2 regions of the Nonomuraea sp. K271 genome follow, and region 1 is predicted to be linked to the other one. Evidence: riboswitches for the same ligand, from Rfam matches in the RefSeq annotation. Region 1 holds a riboswitch; the other holds the start of a gene.
What was found. Region 1 has a riboswitch for glycine ahead of gcvT (glycine cleavage system aminomethyltransferase GcvT). Riboswitches for the same ligand answer to the same signal wherever they lie in the genome.
Positions count from the first base shown of each region.

Region 2: linked by a shared signal. The riboswitch ahead of gcvP (aminomethyl-transferring glycine dehydrogenase) and the one ahead of gcvT (glycine cleavage system aminomethyltransferase GcvT) in region 1 are both predicted to bind glycine.

Region 1 is NZ_JAAAHR010000008.1:67,694-71,084, reverse strand. Features, by position in the region: gene gcvH (glycine cleavage system protein GcvH) at 1-167, opposite strand, end outside; gene gcvT (glycine cleavage system aminomethyltransferase GcvT) at 164-1,246, opposite strand; glycine riboswitch at 1,281-1,380, opposite strand; glycine riboswitch at 1,400-1,497, opposite strand; gene GUY59_RS04480 (gamma-glutamyl-gamma-aminobutyrate hydrolase family protein) at 1,551-2,243, opposite strand; gene GUY59_RS04475 (3-oxoacyl-ACP reductase) at 2,255-3,019, opposite strand; gene GUY59_RS04470 (aldehyde dehydrogenase family protein) at 3,039-3,391, opposite strand, start outside.
Region 2 is NZ_JAAAHR010000066.1:21,986-25,376, reverse strand. Features, by position in the region: gene gcvP (aminomethyl-transferring glycine dehydrogenase) at 1-1,555, opposite strand, end outside; glycine riboswitch at 1,735-1,833, opposite strand; gene GUY59_RS22955 (MerR family transcriptional regulator) at 1,892-2,512, opposite strand; gene GUY59_RS22950 (bifunctional nuclease family protein) at 2,660-3,130, opposite strand; gene ftsR (transcriptional regulator FtsR) at 3,263-3,391, opposite strand, start outside.

The DNA.
Region 1 (3,391 bases):
CCCGGCTCGGCGATCGAACCGACCTCGGGGAGCTGCACGAAGACGACGTCACCAAGGGCGTCGGCGGCGTAGGCCGTGATGCCGACGGTCACGGTGAGGCCGTCCTCGACCCCGGAAACCCACTCGTGTTCCTTGGTGTAGCTCAGGTCGTCAGGGATGTTGCTCACTTGTTCCTCCTGTAAAAGGGCAGCTCGACCAGGTCCATGGGTTCATGGCTGCCCCGGATGTCCACAGCCAGGCCTGAGACGGCGCCGGTGTCCACGTAGGCCAGCGCGATGGGCTTGCCCAGGGTCTGGGAGGGAGCACCGCTGGTGACCTCGCCGACGACGGCGCCGTCCTTGGTGACCGGGTAGCCGTGGCGCGGCACCCGGCGGCCCCGGGCGACCAGACCGACGAGCCGGCGCCGCGGGTCGTCCTTGACCGCCTCCAGCGCCGACCGGCCGACGAAGTCTCCCGGCTTGTCGAATTTCACCACCCTGCCCAGCCCCGCGTCGAACGGGGTCAGCTCGGCACTCAGTTCGTTGCCGTACAGGGGCATGCCGGCTTCGAGCCTGAGGGTGTCGCGGCTGGACAGGCCGGCGGGCTTGAGCCCGTACGGCTCGCCCGCGGCCATGAGCGCGTGCCAGAGCGGCACCGCGTCCTGGTTGGCCACGAACAGCTCGAACCCGTCCTCGCCGGTGTAGCCGGTACGGGCGATGAGCGCCTGCCGCCCGTCGACCTGCCCCGGCAGGCCCGCGTAGTACTTGAGCCCGGCAAGGTCGGCGTCGGTGCGCGTGGCGAGGATCTCCTGGGCGCGGGGCCCCTGGACGGCGATCAGCGCGTACTGCGGCGAACGGTCGTCCACCACGGCGTCGAACGCCTTGCAACGGCTCTCCAGCTCGCCGGCGACCTTCTCGGCGTTCGAGGCGTTCGCGACGACCATGAACTCCTCGTCGGCGAGCCGGTAGACGATGAGGTCGTCCAGCACCCCGCCCCGCTCGTTGACGATCATGGTGTAGCGGGCTCGTCCCGGCGTCACGGCCGACAGGTGACCGACCAGCGCGTAGTCCAGCGCCTGTGCGGCCTGCGGCCCGGTCACGAAGATCTCGCCCATGTGCGAGAGGTCGAACAGTCCGGCGGCCTCACGGACGGCCCTGTGCTCCGCGGACTCGCTTCCGTACCGGAGTGGCATGAGCCACCCTGCGAAGTCGGTCAGCGTCGCGCCGAGGCTTTCGTGCACGTCTCGTAGCGGAGTAGGTCGGGACATTTATCGCACCTCAGGACAGGATTGGATGCCAGCATCCTCCCCCTCTGTCATCGATGCCTGAGAGCTTCGTCCGAGTTTTGCCGGACTTTCACCTTCGGCGAGGCCACGTGGGCCTGCTTTCCAGAGGTCACCTTCCGAGGAGACGTGCTCCCGGTCAGCCGTGCGGTCCTTTGCCTTGAGAGGTTTGCGGGGAGGGCTTGCTCCTTCAGGGACCCTGACCGGCTGTCAGGATGCTCTCCCGCACGGTTTGCTGGTGTGTCCCGCCAGCCTAGTAGTGATTTGGGGGTCTTGTCGCGTTCGCCCCTCAGCAGGCCGCGACCAGGGCTTCGAAGAGGGCGTGGTCCTCGGCCGCCTCCGGATGCCACTGCGCCGCCACGGTGAACGGCCCCGAGTCCAGTTCCACGCCCTCGACGGTGCCGTCGGCGGCCGTCGCGGTCACGGTGAGGCCCGGGGCCAGGCGGTCGACGGCCTGGTGGTGGTAGTGCGGCACCGTCACGGGCGCCGTGCCCAGCGCCTTGGCCAGGCGGGTGCCGGGGACGGCGGTGACGGGCAGGTGGCCGAATCGGCCGGGCGCGGGGGAGTGCTCCGTGTGGCCGACCACGTCGGGCAGGTGCTGGTGGAGGCTGCCGCCTAGGGCGACGTTGAGCACCTGGAGGCCCCGGCAGATGCCGAGGAAGGGCAGCTCGGCGTCGAGGGCCGTGGCCAACAGGGCGAACTCGGCCTGGTCACGAAATTTGCGGATATAGCCGGTACGTTCCTCCGGCGTCTCCCCGTACCTCGCCGGATCGATGTCGCCGCCCCCGGCCAGCACGAGCCCGTCCAGCCGGTCCACCACCCGCGCGGCCTCCCCGGCCGGCGGCAGCACGACCGGCTGCCCGCCGGCGCGGACGACCTGCTCCACGTACATGTACGGCAGCAGCGCGACCGGCATGTCCTGCCAGACCGTGAACGTCGCCGGCTCCACGTAACACGTGACCCCGATGACGGGACGTCGCACGATGAACCCCCCTAGAGCGGCGTGACATAGGCGCCGGAGATGCCGCCGTCCACCAGGAACTCGCTGCCCGTGATGAACGACGCGTCGTCGCTGGCCAGGAACGCCACCGCCGCCGCGATCTCCGACGCCTCCGCGAAGCGCCCGAGCGGGACGTGCACCAGCCGCCGCTGCGCCCGCTCGGGATCCTTCGCGAACAACTCCCGCAGCAGCGGCGTGTTCACGGGGCCGGGACACAGCGCGTTCACCCGGATGCCCTCCCTTGCGAACTGCACGCCCAGCTCGCGCGACATCGCCAGCACCCCGCCCTTGGACGCCGTGTAGGAGATCTGCGAGGTCGCCGAGCCCATGACCGCCACGAACGACGCGGTGTTGACGATCGAGCCCTTGCCCTGGCGCCGCATGTAGGGGATGGCGTGCTTGCAGCACAGGTAGACGCTGGTCAGGTTGACGTCCTGGACGCGGCGCCAGGCGTCGATGCCGGTCTCCAGGATCGAGTCGTCGTCGGGCGGCGAGATGCCGGCGTTGTTGAAGGCGATGTCCACGCTGCCGTAGGTGTCGAACGCCGTACGGAACATCCGGACGACGTCGTCCTCGTCGGCCACGTCGACCCGTACGAACAGGCCTCCTACCTCGTTCGCGGCCTTGACGCCCGCCTCCTCGTCCAGGTCGGCGCAGACCACCTTCGCGCCCTCGTCGGCGAACCTGCGCGCGGTGGCCAGCCCGATGCCGCCGCCCGCGCCCGTGATCATCGCCACCCGGTCCTGCAGCCGCTTCATGTGCACGTCGCTTTCTACCTCACTCCCAGGAGATGAAGACGTTCTTGGTCTCCGTGAACGCCGCCAGGGCGTCCGGCCCGAGCTCCCGGCCCAGCCCTGACTGCTTGAAACCGCCGAACGGGGTCCAGTAGCGGACCGCCGCGTTGGAGTTCACCGACAACGCGCCCGCCTCGACCGCCCTGGACACGCGGAGCGCGCGCCCCACGTCGCGGGTCCAGACGGAGCCGCTCAGCCCGTACGGGGTGTCGTTGGCGATGCGTACGGCGTCCGCCTCTTCCTCGAAGGGCGCCACCGACACGACCGGCCCGAAGATCTCTTCGGTGAACGCGCGGTCGGTGACGTCCGGGGTGAGCACGGTCGGCGGGAACCAGT
Region 2 (3,391 bases), on a different contig from region 1:
CGGCGGCGAACTCCGGCCAGGTGATCGGCTCCATCTCGGTGGTCGCGTTGAGCTTCATCGTGCAGGAGCCGAGCGGGATCATCGACCGGTCGAGCGCGATGTCCTTGTCCTGCAGCTTGCGCAGGTAGCGCAGCATCGCGGTCTCGGAGCGGTGGCTGTGGAAGACCGGGTGGGTCAGGTAGCCGGACTCGCGCAGCAGCGAGGAGGGCAGCGCGTCGGCGGTGCCCTCGGCGTCGGTGCAGGGGGTGGTGACCCCGAAGGCGGCCTGCACCGTGGCCAACTCGGCGGCCCCGGTCTTCTCGTCGCAGGCGACCGAGACGTGGTCGGCGTCCACCTGCCAGAGGTTGACGCCCCGCTCGGCCGCGGCGGCGACCACGGCGGACGCCCGCCCCGGCACGCGTACGAGCACGGTGTCGAAGAACTCGGCGTGCACGACCTCCAGGCCCTGCCCGCGCAGCCCTTCTGCCAGGGCGACGGCGTGGCGGTGCACCCGGCGGGCGATGCGGCGAAGGCCCTCCGGGCCGTGGTAGACGGCGTACATGCCGGCGATGACGGCCAGGAGGACCTGCGCGGTGCAGATGTTGCTGGTGGCCTTCTCGCGGCGGATGTGCTGCTCACGGGTCTGCAGGGCCAGGCGGTAGGCGGGGTCGCCGTCGGCGTCGACGGACACGCCGACCAGACGGCCGGGCAGCTGCCGCTGCAGGCCCTCGCGTACGGACATGTAGGCGGCGTGCGGCCCGCCGAACCCGAAGGGCACCCCGAACCTCTGCGAGGAGCCCACGGCGATGTCGGCGCCCAGCTCGCCGGGTGCGGCCACGAGCGTCAGCGCCAGCAGGTCGGCGGCGGCCACGACGAGGGCGCCCGCCTCGTGCGCGGCGGCGGCCACGGCGCGGAAGTCGCGCAGCCGCCCCGACGCGCCGGGGTACTGTACGAGCACGCCGAAGCACTCGGGCAGCTCGCCGTGGAGGGAGTGCTCGACGAGCGTGATGCCGAGCGGCTCGGCCCTGGTGGCGAGCACGGCCTTGGTCTGGGGCAGCGCGTCGGCGTCGACCACGAACACGGCGCTCTTCGACTTGCCCGCCCTGCGGGCCAGCGTCATGGCCTCGGCCGCGGCGGTGGCCTCGTCGAGGAGCGAGGCGCCGGAGACGGGCAGGCCGGTGAGGTCGGAGACGACGGTCTGGAAGTTGAGCAGCGCCTCGAGGCGGCCCTGCGAGATCTCCGGCTGGTAGGGGGTGTAGGCGGTGTACCAGCCCGGGTTCTCCAGCAGGTTACGGCGGATGACGGCGGGCGTGACCGTGTCGTGGTAGCCCAGCCCGATCATCGAGGTGACCACCTGGTTGCGATCGGCCAGGGCGCGCAGCTCGGCGATGGCCTCGGCCTCGCCTGCGGGGGCGGGCAGCGTGAGCCGGTCTTTCGCCCTGATGGACTCGGGCACGGCGACCGCGACCAGGTCGGCCACGGACTCGAAGCCCACGGCCTCGAGCATGCGCTGCTGCTCGGACTCCGAGGGGCCGATGTGCCGGGACGAGAACGGCGGAGCGGACAGATCGGTCATGGAGATGCCTCCCGAGGCTGTGGAGACCGGCGCCAGGGCGCGGGCGTGTGCCGGATCTCCCCCTCTGTCAGCGCGGACCCCGGACAAGCGCGGGGTCGCGACCTGAGAGCTTCACCCCCGGTGGGGCTTGCACCGTCGGTGAGGCGCGCCTGGCGGGTGCGCCTGCTTTCCAGAGTTGCCTCGCCCGAGCGGTACGGGATGCCTGAGAGATTCCGGGGAGGGTTGCTCCTTCGGCGCCCCGGAGCCCAGGGGCCCGGGGACTCTCCCGCACGGGGTCGTCGGCCTTTCTGCCCTCAGGTTACTACGCCCGGTTCGTACGGATGTCAGGAGCCGTGCTCACCGGGTGCGGCGGGCACGGCGGCGCCGGGCCAGTTCGTCAGCGGGGTGGTCGGCCGGGACGGTGTCCTCGGCCGCCGCGCGTTCCCCCGGCAGCTCCGCGAGGGAGCCCTCGACCTCGCGCCAGACCCGGCCGAGCGCGATGCCGAACACGCCCTGGCCGCCCTGGAGCAGGTCGATCACCTCGTCGGCCGAGGTGCACTCGTAAACACTGACGCCGTCGCTCATGAGCGTGATCTGTGCGAGGTCGGCCACCCCGCGGTCACGCAGGTGTTGCACGGCCGTGCGGATCTGCTGCAGCGACACCCCGGTGTCGAGGAGCCGCTTGACGACCTTGAGGACCAGGATGTCGCGGAAGCTGTAGAGACGCTGGGAGCCGGAGCCCTGCGCGGCTCTTATCGTGGGCTCGACCAGGCCCGTGCGCGCCCAGTAGTCGAGCTGCCGATAGGTGATGCCGGCCGCCGAGCACGCCGTCGGCCCGCGGTATCCGATGTCACCCGGCAGCGCCGCGGGCTGTTCGTCGAAGAGCAGGCCCTGCTCCCCGGCACGCTGCCGCGCGCTCTCGCGCCGCACCGGATCTTCCTGGCCGGCCGTCTTTCCCTCGCCGCTGCTGACCGCCACGCGGACCTCCGGCTTTCTCTCATCCCGTGGCCTGATCTGGGGGTATGTGAAGCGCAGCCACGGGTTTCACTTGCACCGTAGGACCGCGACCATGCTCAGTCAACGATCCGGCTCGGCGCGTCGTGAAGCGTAAATGCACTGAAATACCTACCCCGCCCGGCCGAAGTCCTCGGGAGTGATCGTGTCAAGAAACTCCCTGAACTTCTCCACCTCGTCTTCCTGGTCGTCCGGGATGATCACCCCGGCTTCCTGGACGACCTCTTCGCTGGCGAAGATGCGCGCCCCCGTGCGCAGGGCGAGCGCGATCGAGTCGGACGGCCGCGCGCTCACCTCCACGCCGTTGGAGAACACCAGGTCGGCGAAGAAGATGCCGTCACGCAAAGCGACGATGTTGACCGCCCGCAGGCCTACGCCCAGAGCACTCAGCACGTCTCGGAAGAGGTCGTGGGTGAGCGGCCGCGGCGGAGGCTCCTCTGCCTGGGCCAGGGCGATGGCCGTGGCTTCCGTCATGCCAATCCATATAGGAAGGAACCGCTCCCCGTGTGCCTCCTTCAGCAAGACGATCGGCTGATTTGTGGGCATTTCAACCCGAACGCCCACAACCTCCATCTGCAACACGGGCTGCTCCGTATTCCTGACCGGTGTCCCGGCACAGCTATTTGGTCGTTGCTTCTGCTGACTGGCTTCTGCAATTCAACGTAACACCCGGCGGGCCTGGAATGTGCCCCCGCCTCCCAGCTCGCTGCGGTCTCAACGCCCCAGGACGGACCGGACGCCCGTGCGCACAAGGGATGCGTGCAGGTCGAGCAGGAGCGAGGAAAGCTCCCTGGCCGCCTCGTCGGCCTCGCCGATGGCGCCGGGGGCGCGGCGCTTGAGTAT